DNA from 4 places in the Rahnella contaminans genome. Region 4 is predicted to be linked to each of the others. Evidence: predicted binding sites of a transcription regulator. Region 4 holds the regulator's gene; each other region holds the start of a gene.

The links. The regulator CRP, encoded in region 4, controls carbon source genes, mostly activating them, when cyclic AMP is high. The targets are predictions, from matches to a motif close to ATGTGANNNNNNTCACAT.
Region 1: the regulator CRP is predicted to act here: its motif matches at 1,435-1,452, upstream of bhsA (multiple stress resistance protein BhsA).
Region 2: the regulator CRP is predicted to act here: its motif matches at 1,519-1,536, upstream of serC (3-phosphoserine/phosphohydroxythreonine transaminase).
Region 3: the regulator CRP is predicted to act here: its motif matches at 940-957, upstream of GW579_RS14985 (glycoside-pentoside-hexuronide (GPH):cation symporter).

What each region holds. Positions count from the first base shown of each region.
Region 1 is NZ_JAADJS010000002.1:1,008,969-1,011,942, forward strand. It holds gene ddlA (D-alanine--D-alanine ligase) at 1-560, shown strand, start outside; gene bhsA (multiple stress resistance protein BhsA) at 692-949, opposite strand; gene bhsA (multiple stress resistance protein BhsA) at 1,100-1,357, opposite strand; gene bhsA (multiple stress resistance protein BhsA) at 1,525-1,782, opposite strand; gene GW579_RS13860 (hypothetical protein) at 2,198-2,455, opposite strand; gene GW579_RS13865 (TetR/AcrR family transcriptional regulator) at 2,658-2,974, shown strand, end outside.
Region 2 is NZ_JAADJS010000001.1:1,390,144-1,393,117, forward strand. It holds gene aroA (3-phosphoshikimate 1-carboxyvinyltransferase) at 1-217, opposite strand, end outside; gene serC (3-phosphoserine/phosphohydroxythreonine transaminase) at 322-1,407, opposite strand; gene ycaO (30S ribosomal protein S12 methylthiotransferase accessory factor YcaO) at 1,733-2,974, shown strand, end outside.
Region 3 is NZ_JAADJS010000003.1:44,511-47,484, reverse strand. It holds gene GW579_RS14995 (non-oxidative hydroxyarylic acid decarboxylases subunit C) at 1-544, shown strand, start outside; gene GW579_RS14990 (non-oxidative hydroxyarylic acid decarboxylases subunit D) at 574-801, shown strand; gene GW579_RS14985 (glycoside-pentoside-hexuronide (GPH):cation symporter) at 1,088-2,467, shown strand; gene GW579_RS14980 (glycoside hydrolase family 31 protein) at 2,464-2,974, shown strand, end outside.
Region 4 is NZ_JAADJS010000004.1:360,341-363,314, reverse strand. It holds gene GW579_RS18865 (LysR substrate-binding domain-containing protein) at 1-860, shown strand, start outside; gene GW579_RS18860 (OsmC family protein) at 862-1,269, opposite strand; gene crp (cAMP-activated global transcriptional regulator CRP) at 1,632-2,264, shown strand; gene GW579_RS18850 (YccS/YhfK family putative transporter) at 2,326-2,974, shown strand, end outside.

The DNA of each region.
Region 1 (2,974 bases), on a different contig from region 4:
TACCGCTGTTTATTAAGCCTGCCAATCAGGGTTCTTCCGTCGGCGTCAGCAAAGTGAGCAACGAAACAGGTTTCATTACTGCACTGGAAAAAGCATTCAGTTTCGATCATAAAGTGCTGGTCGAATCCGCGATTAAAGGCCGTGAAATCGAATGCGCGGTACTTGGCAACGATTACCCGCAGGCCAGCGTATGCGGCGAAGTCATCCTGCACGACGAGTTTTATTCCTACGACACCAAGTACATTAATGAAGCCGGCGCATCGATTGCCGTTCCCGCCGATTTGCCGCAGGAGACGCATGACCGCATTCGTGCCATCGCATTGCGGGCATTTCAGGTGCTGGAATGCCGGGGCATGGCGCGCGTCGATGTGTTCCTGACCGAACAGGGTGACGTCGTTATCAACGAAATTAATACGTTGCCGGGCTTTACCAACATCAGCATGTACCCGAAACTCTGGGCGGCCAGCGGCTTAAACTACAGTGATCTGATCACGCGTCTGATCGAACTGGCGCTGGAGCAACACGAGCAGGATAACCAGCTCAAAAGCTCAGCGAACTGATTTGTAAGAGGTGCTGCAAAAGAAAAGCAGGGAGAAATCCCTGTATGGCGGGATCAATTTAAAGGTCTCCTCAAATCGCAGACACGAAAAAGGCGGCAAACGCCGCCTCTTCTGCTTACTGCTGAGGACTCTTATTTGTACAGTTCAGCTGTACCGTACAGGTGGTTGTCACCAGACGCACCGATGATACGGTAAGAACTTGCACCGGCTTCGCTGGCTTTAGCATTCAGTTTGTCCTGCAGGCTGCTCAGGCTGTTACCTGAAGTCGCGCTGACGACACCAATCGCCTGCTGACCAGCCGGAGCGGACTGAACTTCAGTCGCTGCCAGGGTAGAGAATGATGCGGTTGCCAGTGCGATGGCGGCGAGAGTCATAGTAATGTTTTTCATGATGGTTTCCTCAATTCGTTTATTGCGCTTTGCCAGGCGTTGTCATCAACGTTCATTTAATGTGCAAAGCTGTCTTCTGTCCGATACAACATCTAGCTTATTAATCGTTAACTAAATGCCGCTTTACCCTTTTCAAGTCGTACTCCGTGCTTATTTATACAGCTCAGCAGTACCGTACAGGTGGTTTTCACCAGAAGCACCGATGATGCGGTATGAACTTGCACCGGCTTCGTTCGCTTTAGCGTTCAGCTTGTTTTGCAGGCTTGACAAATCATTGCTTGAAGAAGCACTTACCACACCGATTGCCTGTTGGCCTTCTGGTGCAGACTGAACTTCAGTCGCAGCCAGAGTTGAGAATGAAGCGGTAGCGAGGGCGATTGCAGCTAATGTCATAGTGATGTTTTTCATGATTTCTTCCTGTTTTAATCTGTTTATCAGCAGGTGGTTTAGGTCAGACGTTATTTGTTAACGTTCGATAATTAAATCTTAGACCTGGATCACATTCTGTGCAACTTATTTATTTATTAATCGTTAACTAATTGTGCGGAACAATCTGCTAACGAATGTCGTTGTGCTTATTTGTACAGCTCAGCAGTACCGTACAGGTGGTTTTCACCAGAAGCACCGATGATGCGGTATGAAGATGCACCGGCTTCGGTCGCTTTCGCATTCAGTTTTGACTGCAAAGTCGTCAGGTTACCGTTTGAAGAAGCGCTGATAGTCCCGATAGTTTGTTCACCTGCCGGAGCGGACTGAACCTCAGTGGCTGCCAGAGCAGAGAAAGAAGCGGTAGCGAGTGTCAGAGCAGCGATTGTCATTGCGATAGTTTTCATGATTTGTATTCCTGTTCGTTAATTTTTTTTGGAGTGGCGTTTTCGTCAGCCCCGTTATTCGGTCAACGTTATTTATTACTTAACGTTCGATAAGTAAATGGTAAGGGGTGTTGAGGGTTTGTGCAAGATGTTTTTTTAATGAGCGTTAACTTATTGTGCTGTGACGAACATCACACCAAAGCGCATTGTTGTTTTTGTTTTGTTAAATTTATGTTTTTAAAATGATTCACCTGAAAGATGGAGTTCGGGCTTATCCAATATTGTGCTGAATGAATCTTTAATGATCGCTAAGTTAATGGTTGGTTCCGGCGGGAGAGGGTGTTAAAACTAGGGTCGGCTTAGAAAAAAGATAAGGCAGCAAATGCCGCCTTATCGTTATTCCTGCTCAGACATTCTGTCGTCAGGGCCGGTTTCCTTAGTAGTAAATGGAAGCCGGTTTATGACCTGAAGTCATTGGTGCAGGTGGCTGAGACGGAGAAGTGGAAATACGGCTCTGCGCGACTTTTTTGTTCGTACAGGTTGCCGGGTTACAGAAGTTACTGTCACCGGTCACATTGACCATCGCCACTTCCTGACTCTGTACTGGCATCATGATAACCTGCTGTGCGGCAACATTGGCAACCGGTACAGCGGTTAATGCCAGAACTGCAAGAAGGATTTTGAAGTTACTCATGATGTTTCGTCCTGGGTATTTTGCTTTTATAAAGCGCTTATAGCTGTGCAGCTTTGCGGGTGTGAGTGATTTTCTTATCGCTCGATAATTAAATAATAAACTCCGCTGGACTTGTGCGCAACTATTTTTAATAATGATCGTTAAGTTATTTCTAAAAACAATTTTTATAACCATTATCACAATGGTGATGGAAGGAGGGTGTATGAGCACTGAACAGACGGCTTTGGTCCGGAAAAGTCGCGGTCGCCCAAAACAGTTCGACCGTGGAACTGCTCTGAGCAAGGCCCTGAATTTATTCTGGCGCCATGGTTACGAGGCCACTTCATTAGCTGATCTGGTCGAAGCAACCGGTGCAAAAGCGCCAACTTTGTATGCCGAATTCGGTAATAAAGAAGGGCTTTTCCGCGCAGCCGTTGAGCACTACGTTAAAAATTTCTACGAAAAAGGACGCTGTCTGCTGAGCAGACCTGATTTGTCCGTGGAGCAGGCTATTGACCAGTATTTGCGTGCCATTGCAAA
Region 2 (2,974 bases), on a different contig from region 4:
ATTCGGTACGATCTGCTGATAAACGGTGCGTAACGCCCAGTTGTGTCAGTGCATTCAACATATGACGCACGTCATCGCTATCGAGCAGGTTAGTCAGGCGGGTAGTGCCCTGTGCAAAAGCAGCCAGTAAAAGCGCACGGTTAGAAACGCTTTTTGAGCCGGGTAAATTGATGCTGCCGTTAACCAGCGCAACAGGTTGTAATGTCAGGGATTCCACTCTTTCTCCAATTCTTCATTTCATAAAATGACCCCGGACAGCGAGCCGGGGTCATTTTTAAGGCTTCTAACAAAAGCATTGTACTGGCCCGAAAGCCAGCGCGCTTAACCATGGCGTTTTTCAAATTCCGCCATAAAGTCGGTCAACGCTTTGACACCTTCAATCGGCATTGCATTATAAATGGATGCGCGCATCCCACCGGCTACACGGTGGCCTTTCAGCGCATGCAGACCGGCGTCCTGCGCCTGATCCAGGAACAGTTTATCCAGTGAAGCGTCGGCCATCTGGAACGGAACGTTCATCCACGAACGGTTCGCTGCGGCAACCGGGTTACGATAGAAACCTGTGCGATCGATGGAACCGTACAGTAGTTCAGCTTTGGCCTGATTGCGTTTTTCCATTTCACGCAGACCGCCCTGTTCTTTCAGCCATTTGAAGACCATACCTGACAGGTACCAGGCGAACGTTGGCGGGGTATTGAACATGGAATCGTTCTCGGCCAGTACGGTGTAATCAAGGATAGATGGCAGCTCAGTGCGTGCTTTACCTAATAAATCTTCGCGTACAATAACCAGCGTCAGGCCAGCCGGACCGATATTTTTCTGCGCGCCGGCATAAATTACGCCAAAGCGGCTGACATCAATCGGGCGCGAAAGGATACAGGATGAGTAGTCGGCCACAACGATTTTATTCCCGAAATCAGGCATTTCATCGATAGCAATACCGTCAATGGTTTCGTTCGGGCAGTAATGAACGTAAGCAGAATCCGCACTCAGCTTCCACTCGTTCATTGGAAGGATGCCACGTTTGCCGTCAATCGTGGTGGTGACATCAATGACATTCGGTGAGCAATATTTTTGTGCTTCTTTAACGGCGCTGTGAGCCCAGTAACCGCCATCGATATAATCAGCAGACGCTTTATCGCCCAGCAGGTTCATTGGAACTGCGGCGAATTGCGCACGTGCGCCACCGTGGCAGAACAGTACTTTATAGTTCCGGGGAATATTGAGCAGATCACGGATATCCTTTTCGGATTCTTCAGCAACCTGGATAAATTCCTTACTGCGGTGACTGATTTCCATCACCGAGGTACCCAGTCCGTGCCAGTTACAAAGTTCCTGTTCCGCACGACGCAACACTTCAGCCGGGATCATTGCCGGACCTGCACTAAAATTATAAACCTGAGTCATTTCCCCTCACCACTTCTCTGAGACAGCCACATAGTTACCATTAATTTACCGGTTTTATCATTCGAAACAAGCCATCTGTAACGGTTATTCCTCATGACCTGATAAAGCGCGTTGAGATCTGCGTCACAAGGTTCATTCCTCCTTTTAACGCTGATTTTGCGGAATAATGTGTGTATGAACAGGCAAATCGGAGGTGTTATTACAGCGCGTTCAAACTCAACCCTTTGACTTCACACAGCGATTACATTCTTAACACGAATACATGGAGCTAATACGCAAAACCCCGTATCATTGCGCGTTTTTAGCACGCTCAAAAGTGAACTCAATGACGCAAACTTTTATTCCTGGTAAAGACGCGGCGCTGGAAGACTCCATTTCCCGCTTCCAACAAAAACTCACCGATCTCGGCTTTAATATCGAAGAAGCTTCCTGGCTGAATCCGGTTCCCCACGTCTGGTCAGTGCACATTCGCGACCGCGACTGCCCGCTGTGCTTCACCAACGGTAAAGGCGCCAGCAAAAAAGCCGCTCTGGCTTCTGCTTTGGGTGAGTATTTTGAGCGTCTGTCGACCAACTATTTCTTCGCCGATTTCTATCTCGGCAAAGAAATTGCCAACAGCGACTTCGTGCATTATCCAAACGAGAAATGGTTCCCGCTACCGGAAGATAACCTTCTGCCTGAAGGTATTCTGGATGAGCGTCTGCACGCATTTTACGATGCAGATAAAGAACTGGTCGCCAGCGATCTGATTGATCTGCAATCCGGCAACCCGGATCGCGGGATTTGCGCATTGCCGTTCACCCGTCAGTCTGACCTGGAAACCGTATATATTCCGATGAACATCATCGGTAACCTGTATGTGTCAAACGGCATGTCTGCCGGGAATACCGCGAACGAAGCCCGCGTTCAGGGTCTGTCTGAAGTCTTCGAGCGTTATGTCAAAAACCGTATCATCGCGGAATCTATCAGCCTGCCAGAGATCCCTGCTGACGTGCTAGCGCGCTATCCGGGTGTGGTTGAAGCCATCGCCAAACTCGAAGAAGAAGGTTTCCCAATCCTGTCTTACGATGCCTCTTTGGGCGGCGACTATCCGGTCATTTGCGTAGTGCTGTTCAACCCGTCCAACGGGACTTGTTTCGCTTCCTTCGGCGCACACCCGGACTTCGGTGTTGCACTGGAGCGTACGGTCACTGAATTACTGCAGGGCCGCAGCCTGAAAGATCTGGACGTCTTCACCGCCCCGACCTTCGATGACGAAGAAGTGGCTGAACATGCCAATCTGGAAACTCACTTCATCGATTCCAGCGGTCTGATTTCCTGGGATATGTTTAAACAGGATGCCGACTATCCGTTTGCAGACTGGAACTTCAGCGGCAAGACAGAAGAAGAGTTCGCCACGCTGATGGCAATCTTTGATAAAGAGGACGCTGAAGTTTATATCGCGGATTACGAGCATCTTGACGTGTACGCTTGCCGCATTATCGTTCCGGGCATGTCTGACATTTATCCGGCTGAAGATTTGCTGCTGGCGAATAACAGCATGGGCGCGCATCTGCGTGATCAACTG
Region 3 (2,974 bases), on a different contig from region 4:
CACCAAACCGGTATTTGAATCCCTGTATCTCGGGATGCCGTGGACAGAAATCGATTACCTGATGGGCCCGGCGACCTGCGTGCCGCTGTATCAGCAACTCAAAGCTGAATTCCCGGAAGTTCAGGCCGTTAACGCCATGTACACGCACGGGCTGCTGGCGATCATCTCCACCAAGAAACGCTATGGCGGCTTTGCGCGCGCGGTCGGTTTACGCGCCATGACCACGCCGCACGGGCTGGGCTACGTGAAAATGGTGATTATGGTGGATGAGGATGTCGATCCGTTCAACCTGCCGCAGGTGATGTGGGCGCTTTCCGCGAAAGTGAATCCGGCGGGTGACCTGGTTCAGTTGCCGAACATGTCCGTGCTGGAGCTGGATCCGGGTTCGTCTCCTGCGGGGATCACCGACAAACTGATCATCGATGCTACCACGCCGGTCGCGCCGGATAACCGCGGGCATTACAGCCAGCCGGTACGTGATTTGCCAGAAACCAAAGACTGGGTTGTGAAACTGAATTCCCTGCTGGCGGGCCGTCAGGCCTGAGCACTAACTGACTGAGTTAAGGAGTGATTATGATTTGTCCACGTTGTGCCGGTGAGCATATCGAGCTGATGGCGGTATCGCCGGTGAAAGGGGTCTGGACGGTGCATCAGTGCCAGCGTTGTTTATACACCTGGCGGTCAACGGAGCCGTTACGGCGCACCAGCCGGGAGCATTACCCGGAGGCGTTCCGGATGACGCAAGCGGATATTGATAATGCACCGATGGTGCCGTCGGTGCCGCCGCTTTTAGGGGAATAGTATTGGGCCCCGGACGGGGCCTCTTTGGAATCTCCGCGTCTTTTTACAACCCGCGCTATCGCTCGCTGGCTATGTTTCAGGAACAACAGCTATTGCCGCGAAAACTTGCCGCTGCGCGGTACCTTCATTATTCCCCGCATGTTACCGGTATCACATAAATTAAAAATCATAAGAAATTAATCATATCTCATAATTGTGACTCGCTTTTAACCACTTTATAACAAGTCCTCAGGCCACCGGACGGACTGACTTTTTGAGTTTAACCCGATAAAAGACAGGACGAAAAATGACAGCGAAATTATCCGTAAAAGAAAAAATCAGTTACGGTCTGGGGGATATGGCGAGCCATATAGGTCTGGATAACGTGATTATTTTCCTGACGTTTTACTATACCGATGTGGTGGGTTTACCGGCGGTGTTTGTCGGTACTATGTTCCTTGTGGCCCGCGTGGCCGATGCGATTGTTGACCCGGCGATGGGGCTGATCGCTGACCGCACGCAAACGCGTTTCGGCAAGTTCAGACCTTATATTCTCTGGCTGGCGCTCCCGTTTGGCGCGAGTTGTTTACTGGTGTATGCCGTGCCGGAATCCCTCACACTAACCGGCAAGATGGTGTACGCCAGCGTCACGTACTGCGTGATGATGCTGATGTATACCGCCATCAACATCCCTTACTGTTCGATGGGCGCGATCATTACGCCGGATAACAGCCAGCGTATTTCGCTACAGTCTTACCGCTTTTTCCTCGCCACGCTCGGTGGCGCGATGTCGACATTCCTGATGATGCCGCTGGCAGAAATGATGGGCGGCGGCAATAAACTCGACGGGTATTTCGGCGCAATGGCAATCATGGCCTCGATCGCTGTGGTCATGTTTTTACTCTGTTTTCTCAATACAAAGGAACGTATCAGCGCGCCGCCGACGCATGCGAATTTCCTCTCAGATCTGCGCGACCTGGTGCGTAACGACCAGTGGCGCGTAGTGGCCGCGCTGATCTTCTTTAATATCTCCTTCGGCGTCGTTCGTCTCGGCGCGATGATGTATTACGTGACGTATTATCTGGGCAACGCCAGCTATTTTATGTGGCTCCTCGCCGCGCATATTGTTGGAAAAAGCCTCGGCAGCGCGCTGGTCAAACCGCTGACCCGAAGCCGCAGCAAACTGTCGGCTTTCACGCTGTGCGCCGTTCTAACCGGTCTTCTGAGCATGGCGATTTTCTTCGTTCCGGCATGGATTTCCCTGCTGGTCGGTATGACATTGCTGGTCTCGACCTTCTATCAGGTCACCACCACGCTGATGTGGGTGATGATGTCGGACGTGGTGGATTACGGTGAATACAAACAAGGCAAACGCATGGACGGCACCGTGTTTTCCACGCTGCTGGCGATCCTCAAAATGGGAATGGCGGTCAGCGGGGCCGTCGTCGGCTGGACACTTGGCATGAGCGGTTATGTTCCGCACGCTGCGCAGCAAAATACTGCGGCGATGTTGTCCATTATCGCGCTGTTCTCGCTGGTGCCGGGCGTGTTGTCGATGTTCAGCGCGCTGTCGATGCGCTGGTACAAACTCAACGACGCCACCATGAAACACATTAATCAGTCCAAAATCACCCCGGAACACGAGCCTGAACGTCAGGCTACCTTGCATACTCAGGAGTCCGCATGAGCGAATTAATCGCCGAAAAAAACCGTATCCTCTGGCATTTCGATCAGCAAACTCTGGTGATTGAACCCTGGGGTGAAAACAGTCTGCGTGTGCGCGCGACCTGTCGTCCTGCGCTCAATGACCACCTCTGGGCACTGCTCCCACAGAATGGACAACCTCAGGCTGATATCTCCCGTGGCACCGAAACACTGACCCTGTGCAACGGCAATATCACGGCGACGGTTAACATTAAAGGCCAGCTGGCATTTTATAACCAACGCGGCGAGCTCATTCTGGAAGAGTTCTGGCGTCAGCGTTCGACGGTGGGGATTGGCGCGACGGAAAAAAGTCAGGATAAGTACATCAGTGCGCTGAAAATGGATGCGCGCGAATTCAAAGCGATTCCCGGCGGAAAGCATCAGCTGACGGTCAGGTTTGAGTCGCACCCCGAGGAGAAGATTTATGGCATGGGGCAGTACCAGCAAAACTGTCTGGACCTGAAAGGGTGCACGCTGGAACTGGCACAGC
Region 4 (2,974 bases):
GCAGCGGCAGTATTCGCGGCGCGGCGCGGGCGATGAATCAGTCGCAGCCCGCGGTCAGCAGAACCTTGCGGGAACTGGAACAAACGCTTGAAACTCAGCTTATCGTGCGCGGCAATCAGGGCATGGCGCTGACGGAAACCGGCCGCGCCTTTGCGCAGCGCATGCAGTTTATTCTCGAAGAACTTGAACGCGCGGCGGATGAGATCCGGCAGATTAATCAGTATTCGCCGGGTTCGGTGGCTATCGGGTTTTCATCACTGCTGGCGCTGACGGTATTTCCGGCCCTCAGTGAAGCGTTCAAAACGCAATTTCCCCAGTCCAAACTGCTGATTAAAGAAGGCCAGCTTTCGACGCTGTTACCGGCGCTGCGTGAAGGGAAACTCGATTTTGCCGTCGGGACCGCCGGGCCGGGTTTTCCGCTGGAGGATTTGGTGCGTGAGCCGCTGTTTAGCGCCCCTTTTGGCGTGATTGCGCGGCAAGGGCATCCGCTGGCAGATGCCACCACGCTCGACGAATTGCAGTGCGCGCGCTGGGTGTTGCCGGAAACGGATATGGGTTACTACCAGCAGATTCAGCTTTCGATGAACGGCTTTAACGCACCAGCCGGGGAAACGCCGGTAAGAACGGATTCGGTAGTGTGCGGGCTGAATATGGTGTTGCAGTCGGATTATCTGACGATTGTGGCGAAGGCCATGCGCGCGCCGTTCGGCTTACAGGACAGGCTTTGCCTGCTCAATATCGATACGCTGCCGGAAGCGGAATATTGCGTGCTCTATTCGCAGAAATCGCCGCTGACGTTTGCCGCGCGGCGATTTCTGGATTTACTGCGAAGTCAGTGCCAGTCGTATCACTGGTCGTGACTTATTCGGCGTTCACTACTTCAAAACTGTGGGTGATTGTCGCGGCTTTGCCCAGCATCAGGGAAACGGAGCAATATTTTTCCGCAGACAGGCTGACTGCGCGTTCCACAATTTTATCCGTCAGGTCTTTGCCGGTGACGATGAAATGCAGGTTGATGTGCGTGAACAGACGCGGTGCTTCCTCGCGGCGCTGAGACGTCAGTTTCACTTCGCAGTCACGCACGTCGTTGCGGCCTTTTTGCAAAATAGACACTACATCAATCGCGCTGCAACCGCCCGCCGACATCAGCAACATTTCCATCGGGCTCGGGGCTTTGTCGCCCGCATTACCATCCATTGTGATCTGATGGCCCGACGCTGACTCACCTAAAAACGTCAGCCCTTCTACCCATTTTACGCGTGCGTGCATGTGCTCTTCTCCCGGTGGATAAATTCGTCAAATTTTCCCCTCAGACTACCCTTTCACCCAAAAACTGGCAACGTAACCCGATCGCCATCATGCTGAAGCGAGACAACAGAAGACAGCATTGCAAACCTGTGTTACAAACAAAGCCGAAACATACTTTCCAGTAAATTGCGGTGACGGTTTTTGCGGTTTAAGAACAGAACCCACGGTGTTAACAGCAATAATCAGGCTGTTTCACTCCGACATCCGCTTGCAGCATTTCTGGGGAGTTATATGCTGAAAGGGCGCTTTTTAAAGTAAGTGCCGTACAGGGAACTCTGAGCCCTGTGATTTTGGGCAGCGATAACAACAGAGGATAATAGCAAATGGTTCTCGGCAAGCCACAAACAGACCCGACTCTCGAATGGTTCCTGTCTCACTGTCATATACATAAGTATCCTTCTAAAAGTACGCTGATTCACCAAGGTGAAAAAGCCGAAACGCTGTACTACATCGTGAAAGGGTCGGTTGCCGTCCTGATTAAAGATGAAGAAGGCAAAGAAATGATACTGTCATACCTTAACCAAGGTGACTTCATCGGCGAGCTGGGACTCTTCGAAGAAGGGCAGGAACGCAGTGCCTGGGTGCGTGCTAAAACTGCCTGCGAAGTGGCTGAAATTTCTTATAAAAAATTCCGCCAGCTGATTCAGGTAAACCCGGATATTCTGATGCGTCTTTCCGCGCAGATGGCAAACCGTCTGCAAGTGACGTCAGAGAAAGTCGGCAACCTTGCCTTCCTCGACGTAACAGGCCGTATCGCGCAAACTTTGCTTAATCTGGCTAAACAGCCTGATGCAATGACCCATCCGGACGGGATGCAAATCAAGATCACCCGTCAGGAAATCGGCCAAATCGTCGGTTGTTCACGTGAAACAGTCGGACGTATTCTCAAAATGCTGGAAGATCAAAGCCTGATCTCCGCACACGGTAAAACGATTGTCGTTTACGGCACACGTTAATCCCTCAGAAATTGGCGCGGCAGCTAACTGTCGCGCCTTTTTTATGGGCTAAGCTTTACGCATGACGCTATGGCGAAGACTGTTCTATCATCCCGAAGTTAACTACGCGCTGCGCCAGACGCTGGTGTTGTGCCTGCCTGTTGGCATTTGCTGGCTTTTTGGCAATCTGCAAATGGGTCTGCTGTTCTCTCTGTGTCCCGCCTGCTGCAATGTCGCGGGTCTGGATACGCCACACAAACGCTTTTTCAAACGTCTGATGGTCGGCGGCACGCTTTTTGCCCTGAGCAGCATTCTGCTGCAAGTGATGCTGGAAAGCTGGCACATTCCCCTGCCGCTCATCATGTTCTCGCTGGCGTTACTGCTGGGCGTGACCGGTGAAATCAGCCCGCTGCATGCGCGTCTGTTGCCCGGTGCGCTGGTGGCGACCATCTTCACGCTGAGCATGGTGGGTCTGCGCCCGATGTGGCAAGCTCCGGCGCTGTTCGCCGCAGGCACCGCCTGGTACGGTATCTTTAACTGGGCGTGGTTTCGTATTTCAAAAGAACAACCGATGCGCGAAACCCTCAGCCAGCTCTATCTGCAACTGGCAGATTACTTCGAGGCGAAATACAGCCTGCTGACGCAACACACCGATCCTGAAACCGCGCTACCGCCACTGCTGGCGCGTCAGCAACAGGTTATCGATCTGATTGCCCTGCTTTATCAGCAAC